Regions from separate parts of the Ureibacillus chungkukjangi genome, predicted to be linked through region 1. Evidence: riboswitches for the same ligand, from Rfam matches in the RefSeq annotation. Region 1 holds a riboswitch; the other holds the start of a gene.
The links. A riboswitch is a leader RNA that binds a small molecule or an ion and turns the genes downstream of it on or off. The one in region 1 is predicted to bind preQ1.
Positions count from the first base shown of each region.

Region 2: it holds a riboswitch for preQ1, as region 1 does, so the genes downstream of both, queF (preQ(1) synthase) here and LG296_RS04020 (QueT transporter family protein) in region 1, are expected to answer to the same signal.

Region 1 is NZ_CP085009.1:773,954-783,852, reverse strand. Features, by position in the region: gene ilvA (threonine ammonia-lyase IlvA) at 1-471, shown strand, start outside; gene LG296_RS04045 (hypothetical protein) at 589-750, opposite strand; gene LG296_RS04040 (nuclease-related domain-containing protein) at 981-1,940, opposite strand; gene LG296_RS04035 (ABC transporter ATP-binding protein) at 2,091-2,888, opposite strand; gene LG296_RS04030 (ABC transporter permease) at 2,881-3,921, opposite strand; gene LG296_RS04025 (ABC transporter substrate-binding protein) at 3,951-4,958, opposite strand; PreQ1 riboswitch class I at 5,318-5,362, shown strand; gene LG296_RS04020 (QueT transporter family protein) at 5,372-5,854, shown strand; T-box leader at 6,080-6,329, shown strand; gene trpD (anthranilate phosphoribosyltransferase) at 6,413-7,450, shown strand; gene trpC (indole-3-glycerol phosphate synthase TrpC) at 7,447-8,244, shown strand; gene LG296_RS04005 (phosphoribosylanthranilate isomerase) at 8,246-8,866, shown strand; gene trpB (tryptophan synthase subunit beta) at 8,911-9,899, shown strand, end outside.
Region 2 is NZ_CP085009.1:1,724,539-1,734,437, reverse strand. Features, by position in the region: gene queD (6-carboxytetrahydropterin synthase QueD) at 1-364, opposite strand, end outside; gene queC (7-cyano-7-deazaguanine synthase QueC) at 361-1,026, opposite strand; gene queF (preQ(1) synthase) at 1,140-1,640, opposite strand; PreQ1 riboswitch class I at 1,767-1,813, opposite strand; gene LG296_RS08540 (hypothetical protein) at 1,887-2,267, opposite strand; gene LG296_RS08535 (DUF5412 family protein) at 2,341-2,895, opposite strand; gene LG296_RS08530 (hypothetical protein) at 3,210-3,698, opposite strand; gene LG296_RS08525 (hypothetical protein) at 3,932-4,123, shown strand; gene LG296_RS08520 (YwbE family protein) at 4,123-4,320, shown strand; gene LG296_RS08515 (DNA alkylation repair protein) at 4,445-5,152, opposite strand; gene LG296_RS08510 (VOC family protein) at 5,268-5,690, opposite strand; gene LG296_RS08505 (NAD(P)-binding domain-containing protein) at 6,072-7,430, opposite strand; gene LG296_RS08500 (MarR family winged helix-turn-helix transcriptional regulator) at 7,505-7,951, opposite strand; gene LG296_RS08495 (GNAT family N-acetyltransferase) at 8,047-8,547, shown strand; gene LG296_RS08490 (GNAT family N-acetyltransferase) at 8,594-9,178, opposite strand; gene LG296_RS08485 (PLP-dependent aminotransferase family protein) at 9,272-9,899, shown strand, end outside.

The DNA of each region.
Region 1 (9,899 bases):
GTTCCGGAGGGCAAAGTCAGTACAACAATTTTGGATCTATACAATAAACATGCAATCGTCGCCGAGCCTTCTGGTGCACTTCCCGTTTCAGCACTAGATTTCTATGCTGAAGAAATCGTAGGAAAGTCTGTCGTAGTAGTCATCACTGGTGGCAACAACGACATCAGCCGCATGCAAGAAATTAAAGAAAAATCTTTACTGTATGAGGGGCTACTTTATTACTTTATCGTCAACTTCCCTCAACGTGCAGGCGCCCTACGCCAATTCCTAACAGTCGTGCTAGGGCCAAACGATGACATTACAACCTTCGAATACACGAAGAAAAACAACAAAGAAAGCGGTCCAGCTCTAGTCGGCATCGAAGTCGCACATCCCGAAGACTACCAGGGCCTTATCAACCGCCTACGCTTCAACGGCTTCGAATTCACCGAGGTGAATAAAGATAGCCAATTGTTTGGGTTGTTAGTTTAATAGAGATTTGTGGCGGATTTAAACACTCGGAATTTTGATTTCGGGTGTTTTTTTGTTGCGGAGGGGTTTCTCTTTTTATATGCGACTTTTGTTTGTTTACGTGCGAGTTCTCCCTCTTTACTTGCTACTCCCACTTTTACGTGCGACTTTTGTTTGTTTACGTGCGAGTTCTTCCTCTTTAGATGCGACTTTCTTCACTTTACGTGCGACTTCTACTTTTACGCGCACTTTTATTCGTTTACGTGCGAGTTCTCCCTCTTTAGGTGCGACTTTCTTCACTTTACGTGCGACTCCTACTTTTACGTGCGACTTTTATTCGTTTACGTGCGAGTTCTTCCTCTTTAGGTGCGACTTTCTTCACTTTACGTGCGACTCCTACTTTTACGTGCGACTTTTATTCGTTTACGTGCGACTTTCTTCACTTTACGTGCGACTTCTCCCTCTTCACGTGCGACCTCCCCCTTTTACGTGCGCTTCTCATTTTTACATACGTCTCTCTCTATTTCTCGCTATTCAATAAAATCAGGTATCCTATATTTTCTATTTCTATAAGTACCTTGATGCTCTAAGTTTAAATCTTTAATTAACCGAGTTACGGCAAACCGAGACTCTATCCCCAAATACTCCCGTAACTCTCGATTCGAGATCCACTCGCTAATTAAATAGCGATAGTCGGTTAATGCTTCCAAATGCGCTTCTTTACTTTTCATGCCACATTTCGCACATTTGAAGCTGCCGTATTCAAAGAACATTCTACTTTTATATTCACAGTTTTTGCATAGGACGCCTTTTCGTAATTTAGCTTCATTTACTTTGGCTTTCCATTCTTTTCGCTGATGCTGATGCATTAGTTCGGTTTTGAGTTTTTCAAAGAGATTTAGAGGTATTCTTCGTTCTCGATAGTTATTGAATAGTTTATCGAGTTCTGTTTGTAGACCGCTTGCGTGGAAAATTGAATGACCTTTTGGAATAGATCCGATGATTGTGTAATCACTTACGATGATTACAGAAGATTCAACAGGTAAATTTATGTTCATCCCTCGTAACTTCCGAGAAATAAATTCTGTATGGCGTTTGATTTGGTTTAAGGGGTTTCTGAAGGATTCTATTGTTCCTTCTTGGTTTGTTCGGATCAATCGATGTTTCGACTCATCGATATCCAGCCGGCCACCGATGTTCTTTATTTCGATTATCCAAATAAAATGTGGGGTTAAAACAATTGTATCGATTTGATGGGAGTAACCTGCGTGATTATTAGTTTCGTAGCTATGTAGAAGATAATATGGGCTCTGGATAGTTAACTCGCTCCACAGCCTATCTACATGAACTTCTCCGTCATGTCCTTTCTTTTGTGCCATATATTGTTCCTTATAAAAACTATATTCTCTGGCTTCATTTTCTGGGTGCCTTCTCAATACAGCCTCTAAATTTAACAGCTTCCAGGATTTTTGTCTTTTGAGTATTTCCATTCACTTCCCTCCTATCAAACCATTTTATACGCAAAAGTACAATCTAGCAAAAGAGCCTAAATAATCAATTAACCCCAAAACCCCTTTTTTCTGATTAAAAAAGAGATGAAAATTCGACTTTCACGAATTTTCATCTCTCATAAAATTATTTTAGCTCCCTAACAACGCCCTATCGGAGTTCATTTTTTCGCCGCGAATTTTTTCGAACTCGGTCATTAAGTCTGGAATTGTTAAAGTTGGTTTTTTTGCATCATCGATTGATAAAATGATTTGTCCTTTATCCATCATGATTAAACGGTTACCTAAATCGATTGCTTGCTGCATATTGTGGGTAACCATTAAGGTAGTTAGGTTTCCTTCTTCAACCAGCTGCTTAGTCAATCGCGTGATTAGCTCTGCACGTGATGGATCAAGAGCCGCTGTATGTTCATCCAGCAATAAAATCGAAGGCCTTGTAAATGTTGCCATCAAAAGTGACAATGCTTGGCGTTCTCCACCAGACAACATGCCGACTTTTGCATTAAATCGATCTTCAAGCCCTAGACCCAATTTTTCCAAGGATGTTCGGAAGAAATCACGACGTCCACGGCTTACACCGATACGTAACCCTCTTTTTGCATTACGTGAATAGGCAATAGCCAGATTCTCCTCAATCGTCATTGATGGAGCCGTTCCTGCCATAGGATCCTGGAAGACACGCCCGATAAACTGAGAACGTTTGTATTCGGGTAATCTCGTTACCTCTTTGCCGTCAATCGTTACTGCGCCAAAGTCAGGTGTTAGTGCTCCGGAAATCATATTCATCATCGTGGACTTTCCGGCACCGTTACTTCCGATGATTGTTACAAAATCGCCTGGTGCTAAATGTAGATTAATATTATCCAAGGCGATTTTTTCATCAGGTGTTGCTTCATTAAAAATCTTATTTATGCCCTCTAATTTAAGCAAGGTTCTTCCCTCCCTGCAGTCGCGTTATTTCTCTATGCTGCTCTAGTCGTTCCATCTGTCTTTTCTCTTTACGTTTCTTCTCGCGACGCTTATCTACTAGCTGTGGAATGACTAATGCCAAAATTACAATAATCGCGGTAATTAGCTTCATGTCGGATGTATCTAACCAATCGATACGTAAAGCGACCGCATAAATAATTCGATAAATAATTGCCCCTGCAACAACTGCTAGCGTCGTGCGGAAAATCGTCTTTGTGCCGAAAATGGCTTCTCCGATAATTACCGAGGCAAGACCGATTACTATCATCCCAATTCCCATGTTGGCATCGGCAAATTTTGCATATTGAGCGATTAAAGCTCCAGAAAATGCAACTAGGGCATTTGAAAGACCTAGCCCTAATACGATTAAACCATCCGTGTTAGCAGAAAAGCTGCGAATCATTCTCTTATTGTCGCCTGTTGCACGAATCGCCAATCCTACCTCCGTTTTTAAGAACCAATCTGCAATAAACTTGATGATAAGTGTAATGATTAACACTACTAAAATGGTCCCCCAAGTGGATGGTGCTGGACTAATCCCTAACGTATTCTTGATAAAGCTTGTTAGAGCAGCATCGATCCCCAAATTACTCCAAAACACTTGAAACTGTGAAAAAATTGTATCAGCGTTCATCAATGGAATATTAGGTTTCACAATTGCATTTTCTGCAGATAATCCCATAATACGAAGATTGATGGAATACAAAGCAATCATCATTAAAATCCCTGACAGTAATGGATTTATCTTTCCTTTTGTGTGTAGAAGACCTGTCATACATCCTGCAATAAATCCAGCAACTATTGCCAATAATGTAGCTAGTATCGGGTGGTAGCCGAGCGCAATCATCATTGCTGCAGTAGCTGCCCCGGTTACGAAGCTTCCATCGACCGTTAAATCCGGAAAATCTAACACCCGGAATGTTAGATACACTCCGAGTGCCATAATTGCATAGATGATTCCTTGCTCAACCGAACCGAACAATGCTGTAAACATATTGAATCATCTCCTAATTTACTTTTTATTTATTCGTAGATTTCTGCATTCCAAGACTCTTGAATTTCAAGACCTAAGCCTTCAGCAGTTCCTTTATTGATAAGTAATTTTAAGTTAGCTGGGTAAGCAGCTGGAATTTCTGAAGGAGTTGCTTCTCCATTAAGGATTTTCACTGCCATTTGTCCCGCTTCAAAACCGATATCATAGTACTCGAAGCCATAAGCACCTAACCCGCCACGTTCTACAGAATCTAACTCACCCACCATTAGTGGAAGCTCGTTAGCATTTGCCACATCGACAACGGATTCTAGTGCTGATACTACTGTGTTATCAGTGATAATATATAGAGAATCAACCTTACCGATTAGTGATTCAGTTGCTTGTTTCACCTCAGCTGAAGTAGAAACGGCTGCTTCCTCTAATTCGATACCAGCTTCTCCTAATAAAGTTTTTACTTGTTCAATTTGTGCTACAGAGTTTTGTTCACCCGTGTTGTAAACTGTCCCTACTTTTTTCGCACCTAATTCATCCTTTAAAAAGGCTACAGTGTTTGCAATTGTATCAGGGTGTAAATCGATTGTACCTGTTACATTTCCTCCTGGTGCTTCCATTGACTCGATTAACTCGGAGCCTACTGCATCTGTCACCGATGTGAAAATAAGAGGAATATCTGAAGTTGCCCCTTTAACGGCTTGAGCTGAAGGTGTTGAATTCGCGAAAATTAAATCTACGCCTTCATTTACTAAGTTTTGAGCAATTGTCATGTTCATGCTTTGATCGTTTTGTGCGTTCTCTTCAACAAATTCTACATTTAAGCCAGCCTCTTCTAATGCTGCTTTGAAACCTTCCGTGGCTGCATCTAATGATGGATGCTCCACAATTTGTGTGATTCCTACTTTAAATGTTTTTCCTTCTTCGCTTGTTCCAGTACTAGAATCTGCTGTGGAATCAGTAGATGTTTCGCTACTACCACAAGCTGCCAATAAAAGCCCCAATCCAGCTAATAAGAACGAAAGCTTTTTCGTACTATTTTTCATGATATTTCCCCCTAATTCTTCTCTGTATCTAACCTGACTCTTTTTGAATAAATATCCTATTCTATTTTTCATTATTCAAAAAATTATAGTTTGTCGATTATATTACAGCGAACCATTTTAATAGTCAATAACATTTAGAATGTTCTGAATTCTACATTCATCAAATACTTCTTCCAACAAAGTAATTTGTCGCTTTAAACCGCTAAAGTACACCTTTTAACCGTTAATTTTATTATTTCAATAAAACAAAAATCCTGTGACATTTTTTCGACAATTCTCAGTTCTTGTCAGTTCCCCCTTTTTCCTCATGTTAATTTGACATTTATACAAAACTATAATATTATATCTCTCTGTGCTCTTTTCACGTGGTTCGAGAACCTCCCACGAAAAAAAACTAAGGAGAAATGATATAGATGAAAGTAAAATTTTTAGCAACGACAGGGATTATTGCAGCTCTTTATATTGCTGTTACCATGTTAGTTGCACCATTTGGATTTACGGAAATTCAATTCCGAGTTTCTGAAATGTTTAATCACCTAGTAGCGTTTAACCCACGCTTTTCTATTGGGATTATTCTTGGCGTATTTATCGCCAACCTTTTCTCACCACTAGGCGTTTACGATTTAGTGTTCGGTGTAGGTCACTCAATTATTACACTTGCAATCTTTATCTTGATTTGTAAGTTTGTAAAAAATATCATGCTGCGACTAATCATTAACACGTTCCTATTTACGTTTACAATGTTTATCATCGCATTCGAGCTAAACCTTGCATTAGAGCTACCTTTCCTTTGGACATGGTTAACTTGTGCAATCGGTGAATTCGCCGTGCTAGCAATTGGTGTGCCAATTATGCATCTATTAAATAAACGATTAAACTTTAAAGATTTGATTTAATGATAAAACCGAGAGCGAAAAGCATCGATTATTATAAGGAGAGTTTCCTATAATAACAGCCTGCTTCTTTGCTCTCGTTTTTTATTTTGTCTATTTGTCAGAAAACATTGACAAAGCAATCGATTACCTCTACAATTCTATTTAATTAATTGTTCGGATACGGTAGCAGGTTGCGAGAGCGCGACCACCGTTTGAGCAAAGCAGAGCTTAGATGAGAATAGCAGAGACAAATTGATGAATAAGAATAGTAGCGGTTTTAGAGCGCTTTAGAGAGCTAGTGGTTGGTGGAAACTAGTGCGGGCGAAATCGTGAATGGGCCTTATGAGAGTAGCTAGCATTTGTTAGCTGACGTATTTCCTACGTTACAAGGAAGTGTTTTTACATTATTTGGTTCGCTCTCTATGTAAAAACACGCCAAGTGGAAGTATGCAAGTACTTCAACAGAGGTGGCAACGCGGTATCGATCGTCCTCTACGAAAGGGATTTCCTTTTGTAGAGGACTTTTTTATTGTCCAATTCTAGCCTGCTAATTCCAAATTTTTAGGAGGATGAAACAAAATGACAATCTACTCTTTCACAAGTCAGGTAAAGGAAAATCAGAGCTTATCCTACGACGAAATGCTTCAAGCCGCAGAATTAATTTTTAATGAGAAAACGCCAAAAGAAGCGATTGCCGAATTTTTAATTGCTTTAAGCAATAAAAAAGAGACTACTGAAGAAATTGCAGCTCTTGCAACGGTTATGAAATCCTATGCACTTTCCCTCAATCTCGCTGCTGGCAACTATCTTGATAATTGCGGCACGGGTGGCGACGGTCTACAGAGCTTCAATATTAGTACAACATCCGCCTTTGTAATAGCAGCGAATGACGTGTCCGTTGTTAAGCATGGTAACCGTAAAATTTCCAGTGCTTCTGGAAGCTCCGATGTTTTACAGGCTCTTGGGATTTATACAGATTTTACGATGGAGGATTCGATCGATTTATTAAATAAAACAGGCATCACCTTCCTTCACGCTCCAAACGTTCATCCAAAGCTTAAACGTATTGGTGAGGTACGCCGTTCAATTGGAAAACCTACTATTTTTAATCTAGTTGGACCTTTAACAAACCCGGCTAATTTAACAACTCAGCTTGTTGGGATTAATCGACCTGAATTCGTTCACGATTATGCGAGGGTACTTAAGCTTTTAGGGCGCAAACGAGCAATAGTGGTTTCTGGTACTCAAGGGATGGATGAAGCTTCTCTTGATTCTGACAATACTCTTGCCCTTCTTGAAAATGGCGAGGTTAAATCACTAAATATCGATATTGAAGAGCTAGGCATAGCCCCTGCCCCAGTAACTGCATTACGCGGCGGTACACCTGAAGAAAATGCGATTATTTTAAGAGAGTTATTGAATGGGAAACAGAGTGCCTATTTTGATGCCGTTTTATTGAACACCGGCTTAGCCTTATTTGCAAACGGTAAGGTGAGTTCTGTTTTAGATGGCATTGAATTAGCCCGAGATAGTATTTTAACTGGGAAAGCATTAGCTAAATTAGAGTCAGTAGTTGAATACAGTCAAAGCTATTTAAAGGAGCGTGCAGTGCAATGACTATTTTGCAAAGAATTTTAGACCATAAAGCCACACTCATTCCTTCTCTTTTAGAGAATTCGCCCTTTTTCTCGGTGGAGCCAAAATCGCGCCCTTCTTTATATGAAGTTTTACAAAAAGCCGACACATTACAAGTAATCTCGGAAATGAAACGCGCCTCTCCTTCTAAGGGGCTTATTAACGAAGGAGCAAGCCCTATAGAGCAGGCTAAAAAATATGAGCAAGCTGGTGCAGCCTGTATCTCAGTTTTAACAGAAGATAAATTTTTCAAGGGCTCCTATCAGGATTTAGTGGACGTCGCTAATAATGTGGACATCCCGGTTTTAAATAAAGATTTCATTATTCACGAGGTGCAAATCGATTATGCAAAGGCAGCTGGTGCCTCTGTAATTTTACTGATTGTTGCTGCTTTATCAGATGAAAAATTAAATGCATTTTACACCTACGCAAGTGTATTAGGACTGGATGTTTTAGTTGAAGTGCACAACGAAAAGGAAGTGGGTCGTGCGTTAGCCATTCGACCTAAAATTATCGGCGTGAATAATCGCGATTTAAAAACCTTCCACTTAGATTTAGCTCAAACTGAAAAATTGGCAAATATCATCAACGAACATGAGGATATTGCCTTTATCAGCGAAAGTGGCATTTGGACTGCTACCGATGCACAGCGCGTTGCTAAAGCTGGTGCACAGGGTGTTTTAGTTGGGGAATCCCTTATGGTAAGCGGAAACGTAGAGGAAGCTCTCACTGCATTGCAGGTTCCCCTTCCCTCGCTTCTAAAGGAAGTGAAGTAATATGGTGAAGGTGAAAATTTGTGGACTTATGGAAGAGAAACATCTTCAGGCAGCTGTAGACGCTGGTGCTACTTGGATAGGATTTATGTTCGCAAAAAGTAAGCGTCAAATTTCTATTGAACGAGCTAGTAAGCTGGCTAAGCTGATTCCCTCCCATGTACAAAAAGTTGGTGTTTTCGTGAATCCAGCTGAAGAAGAGGTTCACAATGCAGTCGAAGCTGTCGGACTAGATTACATTCAATATCACGGATGCGAGGGTCCTTCATTTATCAATAATCTAGGCTACCCTGCTATCAAGGCTATTTCTATTCGTAGCTACGAGGACGTTGAAAAAGCGAGTCACTATGATGTCGATTACTACCTATTTGATGCACCAGGTACAAATTATGCAGGTGGAAGTGGTCATGTGTTTGATTGGTCGTTACTAGATGAACTTTCGATCCCTAAGAACCGTGTCATCTTAGCAGGTGGACTTAATAGCGAGAACGTCAGTCGTGCCATCTCCCAAGTGGAACCTTTCGGCGTTGATGTCTCAAGCGGTGTTGAGAAGGATGGGAGCAAGGATAGCGATTTAATTAAACGATTTATAGAAACAGCAACAACTACAAGTGTATTGAAATAAAAATGCGACCCGCTTTTAAAGCAGGCGTTAAGGAGTGAATTGGGATGACAACTGGAGTAAAAGGACGTTTCGGTCGTTTCGGTGGACAATTTGTTCCAGAAACATTAATGACCGCTTTACAAGAATTAGATGAGGCCTATGACAAGGTAAAGAATGATGAAGCCTTTCAGGAAGAGCTTCACTACTACTTAAAAAATTATGTCGGCCGAGAAACACCTCTTTATTTTGCTGAACGTTTAACAAAGGAATGTGGCGGAGCAAAAATCTATTTAAAACGTGAAGATCTGAACCATACAGGTGCACATAAAATCAATAATGCTTTAGGGCAAGCACTCCTTGCCAAGCGAATGGGGAAGAAAAAAATCGTTGCTGAGACTGGGGCTGGTCAGCACGGTGTTGCCACTGCGACAGCCTGTGCGCTTCTCAATCTAGAATGTATCGTTTACATGGGTGCTGAGGATGTAAAACGCCAGGCTCTAAACGTTTTTCGCATGGAGCTTCTTGGAACAAAAGTGGTTGCAGTGGAAAAAGGCTCTGCTACTTTAAAGGATGCTGTAAACGAAGCCTTACGTCACTGGGTAACAAATATAGATGATACGCATTATATTTTAGGATCCGCAATGGGCCCTCACCCCTTCCCTACGATTGTTCGTGATTTCCAGCGTGTCATTGGTGATGAAACACGTGCTCAAATTTTAGAGACTGAAAATCGCTTACCAGATGCCATCGTTGCGTGTATTGGTGGAGGAAGTAACTCGATTGGTATGTTCTACCCATTTGTTGAAGATAAAGATGTTGCATTGCATGGGGTAGAGGCTGCGGGTAAGGGCATTGAGACGGGTAAACATGCCGCCGCTATTTACAGTGGGCAAACTGGTGTATTACATGGGGCTTTTATGTATCTATTACAGGATGAAGATGGCTTTGTACAAGAAGCCCATTCCATTTCTGCCGGGCTAGATTATCCAGGTGTCGGTCCGGAGCACTGTCATCTGCATGATATTGGTCGCGCAACCTATGGCAACGTTACTGA
Region 2 (9,899 bases), 950 kb from region 1:
CCTCTGCCAGCTTCCCATATATCCAAACCACAATATTTTCTGCCGTTGTATTCATTAATGGGAGTGTTTCATTTAAGTAACGATGGTCTAAATCAATTTCAATTTGCTGCTTCCAGATTTCTTTGATATCACCGAAATCTATTACTAACCCACGTTCATCTGTATAGCCACTTATTCCTAAAACTGCACGATACGTATGGCCATGTAGGTTTTTACATTTACCTTCATAATTATGTAAGTGATGTGCTGCATCAAAGGTAAATTCTTTACTTACGAGAACTCGCTTTGAATGATACTTTAATTGATTTTTTTTGATATCCACATCAAGCTTCTGCAGCTGGTCGACAATTCGAAACTCTCTCATGCCTTAAGACCCTTTTTCAAGGTTAAATATTCATCTAATCCATTTTGACGCAATTTACAAGATGGACATTCACCACACCCATCTGCAATTACACCGTTGTAGCAAGTAAGGGTTCTTTCACGTACAAAATCAAGTGCTCCTAATTTATCAGCTAGCTCCCAGGTTTGTGCTTTGTTCAGCCACATAAGCGGTGTTTCAATCACGAAGGTGTCATCCATAGATAGATTCAGTGTTACGTTTAATGATTTTATAAAAATATCGCGACAATCAGGATAACCGCTGAAATCTGTTTCACAAACACCTGTAACGATATGCTTTGCTCCCACTTGACTTGCTAAAACTCCTGCGAAGGACATGAAAAGTAGATTTCTTCCAGGTACAAATGTAGATGGCAGCTCCCCATCCTCTCCATCTGCTACTTCAATGTCAGTTCTCGTTAATGCATTCGGTGCCAGCTGATTTAAAAGGGACATATCCAAAATATGATGCTTTACGTCAAGCTCCTTTGCAATCTCTTTTGCACATTCAATTTCAAGACAATGCCTTTGACCATAATCAAAAGTCACCGCTTCCACTTCAGCATAACGCTCCTTCGCCCAGAACAGACAAGTGGTACTATCCTGCCCACCACTAAATACTACAATTGCTTTACCTTGTTTCATCCTTAAAACTCCTTTAAACGAAAAAACAGCACTCTAAGAGAAATGCTGTTTCTTCTTAGTTTTTTTAAGAGGGTAGCTAAAACCTCTTCCTTCCAATATGAAGGATTATTTAGTTATCGATTATCGACTTTTTCTGGATTTAAATCATGATTCATTAAACGGTAATTCGCCATTTCTTCATACTTCGTGCCTGGCTTACCATAATTGCACCATGGATCAATCGAGATTCCTCCACGTGGCGTAAATTTACCCCAAACCTCAATATATCTTGGGTCTAGTAAGCTGATAAGATCATTCATAATAATGTTTACACAGTCTTCATGAAAATCACCATGGTTTCTAAAGCTAAATAAATACAGCTTTAATGATTTACTTTCTACAATTTTCTGATCCGGAATATATGAAATGTACATTGTCGCAAAATCAGGCTGACCCGTAATTGGACAAAGACTTGTAAACTCTGGGCAGTTAAATTTTACAAAATAATCACGGTTTGAATGCAGACTATCTACAGCCTCCAGAACCTCAGGAGCATAATCAGATGGATATTGCGTATTTTGGTTTCCTAATAATTTCAAATCATTTAAGCCTTCTTCATTTTTACGGCCAGACATAAAAAAACCTCCTAGAAAATGTATCCCAACACTTTCAAGAGAGGCTGTAGCAATGGCAATATAAAAAAATATGAAACAAGCAAATAAAAAAAGCCACGTCCTGTTATGGACATGGCGAATCGTCATGTTTCCATAGTTTTTTATAGAGGGTATCAGCTATGAACCTCTCCCGACTCGCTCGGGTAATTTATTCTTCATCATATTAAAGAAAATTTTGGAGGAAGTCAATACATTTTTCCAAATTTACTATTTTACAAGTGATCGAGAATTCCTTTTTTCACTCTCAATTAAATATTCAGCATTCATTTTAATCATTTCGATGTATTCTGCATCATTCAATTTGAGCTTATTTATGATCAAGGGGTTGAGTTTAATGGTTTCTACACTTCCGTTTACTTTGATTTCGTGAGTTTTCACATTGTATTGAACTCTCATATATAATTTTTCATTGTATGTAATATAAGCTGTCACTTCATTCTTCTCTATATCAATAACAGGGTATTCAATTTCGATTCCACTAGAAACAAAGAGTGTTTGACCTTGTTTCGATTTTCGTTTTTTGAAAAGCAAAATACACGCGATGACAAATCCCGATAGAGTTATTAAATTACAAGTTTTGCGCTTCATATTTCCTCCTTTTATTTTCTTTATTTGACACTTTAATAGTACCATAAATTTCCAATTCGCAAGTAATCTTTATTCAATTTTGATAGCAATTTTCATATTCATCTTTCATTAAAAGGCTTGTACAAGCGATGCCGGTTTCATCGTAAATATCAGTACTTACATCTAATTCAATACTATCTTCAGCATCTATATGATTTGATGATTCATGAGAAATCGAAATTGTCTCCTCATCAATCCAATACATAAAAAAGTTACTGCTAGCTTCACCATAATAGACAGTTTTAATTTGATCATTATCTTCATGATTAGTGATATTCACCCAGATTTTAACGCCACCAACAGCGCCTCCATAGTTTTGCAGATAAGCATTTGCAGTATATTTTTTTGTTGGCGAGCTCACAGGTTCTTTAAAAGTTTCCCCTATAAGCTGATCGAAGGTAAAAAAATAATTGAGATAAACGAAAATGCAAAAAAACATACCTATTCCTACTAATGAAGCAATTAAAAGCTTTTTAGGAAATCTATTTTTCTTAAAGAAGAAGATAATTAATCTAATAAAAAATATTAGTAACAACAACCCAGTGATGAAAAATATAAAAGATCCTAGTACATTTAGTTGTATAATCATAGCATTACCTCCTTATGAACTCCATTGAATTTCCTGAATAAATAATGCAAATAAGAAGCTACCAAAAATGACAAATAAAATTATTGAAATAATTAACAGCAGCCAGCAAAATGCTAAAAAAGCTTCATCAAAAATTTTCAAATTTTTCATAAAATCTCCTTAATTTCAGCTATATTTTATAAACGAATAAAATGGGATAAAGTTACAGATTGTGTAGTTTTTTGTTAAAACACTTGGCTAAGCTTAGTTGAACTTATACGTTTTAGCGAGTTTTATACCTTCTAATCCATAAAAAAGAAACCTATATAAGGTTTCTACTGTTTTGTGATATTAAGTGCAGCTACATAAGTTGCTCTGCTTTCTTCCCAGTTTCCTACTACTTCAACAATATAGTTTCCTCTTTCCTTGATCTCTTCAAATGAATTATAGGTTGCAATCACTTCTTCACTGTTCCACAACCTCAATTCGTAACTAGATGGTTCAATAGAAAATCGTACATCTATATGTTCGGTTAGGTTCACAGTGGTACCTTCTTCGATATTGACCATTTCGTATGGAGGTGCATGATCTGTTTGAACTTGAATCACCTCCCCTGTACTCTTCTTTATATAATGCCAAGAATAAGCTCCAGTATAAGTTTTTATAACCTCTTCCCCAATCATTATTATTAACGTTGGTGGTTTTTCTTCGTGTATATCAGATATGGCAGGAATTTTTGTCGATGCTATCTGAGCTGATTCGTCCATATTACATCCTATCAAGAAACATATCATTAACAGGCACACTATGATTTGGATTTTCATCAAAACCCTCCTTTTAAGATTAGATTGTTTTTTTTTAAAAATATTACAAAAGAAAGGACAAATTTACCGATTATTATCTCCAATTGTCCAAAACACCATTTTTTATAGCAAAAACTTTAACTATAAAATGTTCCCTAAATTTAACTTTAAATTGAACCAACCTCCTTTCTTTCCAAAGCCGCGAAAATAGATTATACTTGATTCAACATGTATTCCATAAGGAGGAATTTCCTATGACAGAGAACAACCAAAACGAAGCACCAAAAAAGAAAAGCCTGCAAGAGCTAGTAAAGCAGCAGCTTGAGAACAAAAAAAACAATGCGAACAATGGTAACGGGAAGAAGAAAACTGATCTTTCTGGCCAAAAAATGAAGAGCCAGCAGACTAAGAAGGCTAGCAATACTCGTAGAAAAATGGGTGTTTAATGAACGGGCAAAATCGTAAGGATGTAATACCTGGTATTACGGTAGATATTGTTTTAAAGAAGGATCAAAGAACTGGTACGCTTACACGAGGTATTATAAAAGATATTTTAACTAAATCGCCTAACCATCCTCACGGGATTAAAGTAAGGCTAACTGATGGGCAAATTGGACGGGTACAGCAAATTCATTCAACATAAAGATAAACAAAAGCATTCAAGAGCTACATCACTCTTGAATGCTTTTGTTTAATTACTGATCATATATAGAAGAGACTCATATAATCTAAATTCAGTTTACATAATAATATTATATATATATATTTTAACATCTTACATATTTTCGTTTAAAACCTAGGCGTCCTTTATCAAGATCCTTTTGAATTGATTCAGCTGAATTCACAATCGAACTTTTCTTGTTAGGACGTTTGATTTCAACTGAACCAATAGCATGAGCAATTTCAAGAGCCTTCTCGTGTTTTGGAATATATGAAATGCCTGCGGTATATACAAAATTATTCATTGAGGCTTTCGTTCTTTCTGGAGCATCATGAATTGTTTTTTCAATTTGGTCTAACATAATTGAGACTTTTTCTGGATCAAATTCATGATCTGGTCGATTCCCAAATAGCCAGCAATAACAGCTCCAGCCAGCCGACATTTTAAGCTCTTCCCCACTTGCAATCCATTTGTCAGCAACCTGCTGTGCAATACTTGCTTCTGCTAAAGTTACTGCAACTACATAATCCGATAGCATATAAAAATACGCACCATCAATCCAGCGCTCAAAATCTTCTTCAGTCATATACATTGGATCCGCTATAACCCCTGCAAAGTACATCGCATCGTAGTTTCCAGTAGCATATAATTGTTCTGCTAATGCTTGATCTATTTTTATTTTCTTAGCAATAGGCTTCATAGCTCCTGTTGCCACTCCAAAAATTGGTTCATGTGCTCCATTACTTATATACATCTTTTTCATGCGTTCTTTTCCAAGAGCCTCTAGCTCCTGCATAACCGTTTCGAAATTCATTTAGCTACACTCCCTCTCAATTTAAATAACAATTCACTTTAAACCCATTTAAAAAAGAGCTGCAAGGAGATACAACTCTTCGTTTTCAAGTACTTATTATAAGGATAGACTGGCACTAATCTAAATTGGTCGAAAGCTGCCAAATCACTCCGAATTTATCTTTAACTTGTCCATATGAAGGACTCCAAGGTGTTTCTTGTAAAGGCATAAGCACTTCTCCACCGACTAGTAACTTTCCATAGACCTCTCTCGACTTTTCTACGTCATCAAAAAGGATCGCTATATCTACCTGTGAGCCAGTTTGATATGGTTGGCCCGGGAATATATCAGAAAGCATAAGAAATGTATTATTAATTCTCAATTGTGCGTGGATTACACGGTCTTTTGCTTCTTCAGGAAGTGGAAATTCCGGATTTTCAGGTAATTCTCCGTAGGTTTGAACCCCTAAATTCTCAGCCTGTAACGCATCTTCATAAAATTTTACCGCTTCTTTACCGTTGCCATTCATTCTTATATAAGCATGTATACCTAAAGTCATCAAATACACCTCTTTTGTAGTTTGTGGTTTAAAACATTTATTTCAAATATTGCTACTTCTTACATGTAGATTACCATAAATATCATGCCCACTTTCAATTTATTTAACGATTTTTATAAAAAAATGTATAACAATTGATGTGTGAGCTATACTATTAAAGATTTCACTTCGACTCCAACGAATTGGGAGGGTTAACCCGATGGATGGGATTCATTGTTTTCATTGAAGAACATTTTCTGAACAGCTAAAGCGGTTTTCTTAGGTTAAAATCTTAAGAATCAATGCGAAAAGCGAGGCAGCGTATCGTGGATAACTTAATGCAAGTGTAATCAAAACCCGGAATTTATTCCGGGTTTTTAATTATGCCAATTTTTGGACTCTCTAATTACAGCAGCTTTCTTGGCTAACTATATTCACACTACAAACTCCAGTTTCAGGAAGCTCAAGTTCCACTTTTTTTGATGCTTCAATATCACCTCTTAAATAGGAAACAATTGAACGAACTTGTTCATAGCCTGTTGCCATTAAAAATGTTGGTGCTCGGCCATAGCTTTTCATACCTACAATATAAAAGTTCTTTTCCGGTTGTCTTAAGATTGCTTCACCATGTGGTCTTACTGTACCGCAGCTATGAAGATTTGGATCGATTAAAGGAGACAGCGCCTCAACACTTTCAGTTGATGAGTCAACACTTAATCTGATTTCACTCAAAAATGAGAAGTCAGGTCGGCTACCCGTGTTCGTTATAATTTCATCAATTTCTGAAATAGCAAATTCTTCACCGAAATATTCCCCTCTTAGCTCAATCCCGTTACTTTTCCGAGCTAGCTGATTTATCATGAATGGTGTATAGACCTTCACTTTACCACTCTCAACTAACTGATGAATTCGAATTCCAAGCTCACCCCTTGCTTTAAGGGCATCTTTTTCCTTCCCACCATACACATTTTCGACATTCAGCTTTCTCATCACCCAATAAATTTCCACGTTTTCGCCTAAAGTAGAAAGTTCAAGAATTGTATTAATCGCGGAATGACCGCCTCCAATCACTGCAACTTTTTTCCCAATATAACGCTTACGTTGTTTCCCAGATACATCTGGTATGCCATAGAAAATTCGATCTTCAAGCTCTCTTTCTTCAGTAGTCCAAATATTATCAGCATTTACTGGATTAGGCTGTGCCCATGTACCTGTTGCATCAATAACAGCTTTTGCCTCTATTCTTTCTGTAACACCCTGCTGCTCAACATAAATAACAAAAGAACTTTGCTCTCTCCCCGAATTTTTCATCTTATCTAGACTCTTTTTGCTTACAGATAAAACTTTTGCATTCAGCTGAAGATTCTTTTTAATTTGAGGTAAGCTTGCTAATGGCTCTAAATAGTTTTCTACAAGCTCTTTTCCCGTTGGAAGCTCTTCAGCTTGTGGCTCCATCCAACCACTTTCTTTCAGTAATTTTCTCGCTATCTTATCAATATTATACTGCCAAGGAGAAAACAGTCGAACATGAGCCCACTCAAGAATATTGTGGCCTACTCTACTGCCTGATTCTAAAACAATGAAATTTTGTTGCTTATCAGCTAAATGAGCAGCAGCTGCTAAACCTACCGGACCGGCGCCGATAATTGCTATTGGTAAGTGGTTATTTTTATTTAATTCAGAGTTCATCATATTTTTCTTTTCATTCACTGCCCCACAAAAGCTATTTTCAACTCCACTACCTTTTACACAATTACTCATTACATAACCTCCCAATTTAAAATTAGTTGCATAATACAAGTATTTTTTATAAATAAAAGCAAGATTTCTCTTGCCTAATACAAAGGTTTACAACATACAGAGGATTTTGACATAGCTTCGTTTAATAAATTAAGTGAACGAATAACTGTTTCCCGTTCAAATTCATTCATATGAGAAAAGACCTCTTCTAAATAGGTATTCATAGAGTGATCAATATTGGCTGCTACAAATTTACCTTGCACTGTTAAACTTAAAATCGAAACACGTTTATCATGTGGTGAAGGTGTTTTCTTTACTAGATCCATTTGGACTAAGGTTTGTATTTGTCTGCTAAATGTAGTTATATCCATTGCTAAGGATTCAGCTATTTGCTGCATGGAGGGCTCATTTCGCTTATCGATTTCATAAATAATATGGCTTTGAACAAGTGATATCTCAAAGTTTCCAACAGTACAGCAATTTTTATCTAATAAGCCAAATCTTCTCGTTAGTACATGGAAAATTTCACGTTTGTTTTCCATAAATTCACCTCTTGATTTATTTATACTCTACATACTTGTAATTTGCAACTATTTTATTTAAAATTTTATTAATCTTAATTTGGAGGCTATTAATTATGACAATTGAAATACGATTAACGGCTAAATCGGATTGGCATCAAGTAAAATTCATTTACGAAGCAGGTATTGCTACTAAGAATGCAACCTTCGAAACCGAGGCCCCCTCGTCATTTGATCAGTGGTTCGGAAATGCTATTCCATCATGTACTTTAGTAGCAGAAGAAGATTCAACTATTCTAGGCTGGTGTAAGCTTACTCCTGTTTCTTATCGGAAAGTGTACGAAGGTGTTGGTGAATTAAGTATCTATATACACCCAGACGCTAAGGGAAGAGGTGTTGGGACGTTGCTACTAAGCAATCTAATAAATGCCTCTGAAACAGGAGGATTTTGGACATTGGAAGCAAAAATTTTCTCAGAAAATGAAGCAAGCATTCATTTACATAAGAAACAAGGCTTCAAAATAGTGGGCATTCGGGAGAAAATTGCAAAAAGAGATGGAGTTTGGAGAGATGTTTTGCTGCTTGAGAGAAGAAGTCAGATGGTTGGAGTAAATTAAGAAAGATAAAAATCTCTACTTTACCTTTAAAGCAGAGATTTTTCTATTACTTATTCAACAGTTCTCCTAAAAATCGCGCTTTGATTTCTGGCCACTCTTCAAAGATGATGCTATACATTACAGTATGGCGAATGGTACCTTCCTTACGTATCATGTGATTTCTTAAAACCCCTTCTTTCGTTGCTCCGAGTCGTTCGATTGCTTTTTGAGAGCGTACATTTTCGTGACCTGTCTTAATTTGTACTCGATTTAGCTTTAATTCTTCAAAGCAATATTTTAATAATAAAAACTTACAATTTGTGTTAATGCTTGTTCGCCAATAGCCCGGTTGTATCCAGGTTGAACCAATCTCTACCCTTTTATGATTCTCAGCTATATCTAGAAAAGAAGTACTTCCGATGATTTGATTTGTCGCCTTATCGATAATAACAAATGAATATGATATATTTGCTTCCCTTTCCTTAATAGCATTTTCAATATAAAGTTCTACCGCTTCTTTTGTTAATAATGAAACCGATAAATGCTCCCAAATTTCAGGATACATACCTGCTCTCAATATCCCCTCAGCATCCTCCAACTGGATCGGTCTTAATTCTACTATTTCATTTTCAAGATTAATTATTTTTTCCAATTTACTTCCCCCCTATTTCTAGTTAACTGGAAATTTGATATGATTAAAAGTATCAAAAGTGAATATATTTACCATACCAGAGGATGTGAATAATTGGACATTTCAATCATTTTTTCGAACAAACAACCGAAATATATGGATATCTATGATCAAATGAAAACGATGATTATAAATAAAACATTGAGTGCAGATGAAAAGCTTCCCTCAAAAAGAAGCCTTGCAGTTAATTTAAATGTCAGTATTCATACCGTCAAAGAAGCCTACGAGCAACTAGCAAGTGAGGGCTATATATATGGAATCGAGCGTTCTGGCTATTTTATTTCTCATTATGACATGGAATGGGAGCAGCCTGCCATATTACGAGAAAGCAAAGTGCTAAAGGAAGCGCCGAAAGTTCAATATAACTTTAAAAATGGACAGGTCGATTCTGAAACATTTCCCCTTAATGCGTGGCTAAAAATTTATAAAAAGCATTTAAATGCTGATAATATAGCTAACTGTTCTTGGCAAGGAGACTTGGCATTAAGAGAGCAAATTTCTTTATATATAAAGAAATCCAAAGGCTTTAGTTGTGAGGCCGATCAAATATTCATTTATAGTGGTACGCAGCATCAGCTCAATGAATTGTGTCGTTATTTTGGCATTGTAAATGTGGCAATTGAAGAACCCGGTTTTAAAAGAGCAACGGCTATTTTCCAACAAAATGGATTGCCTATTGAAT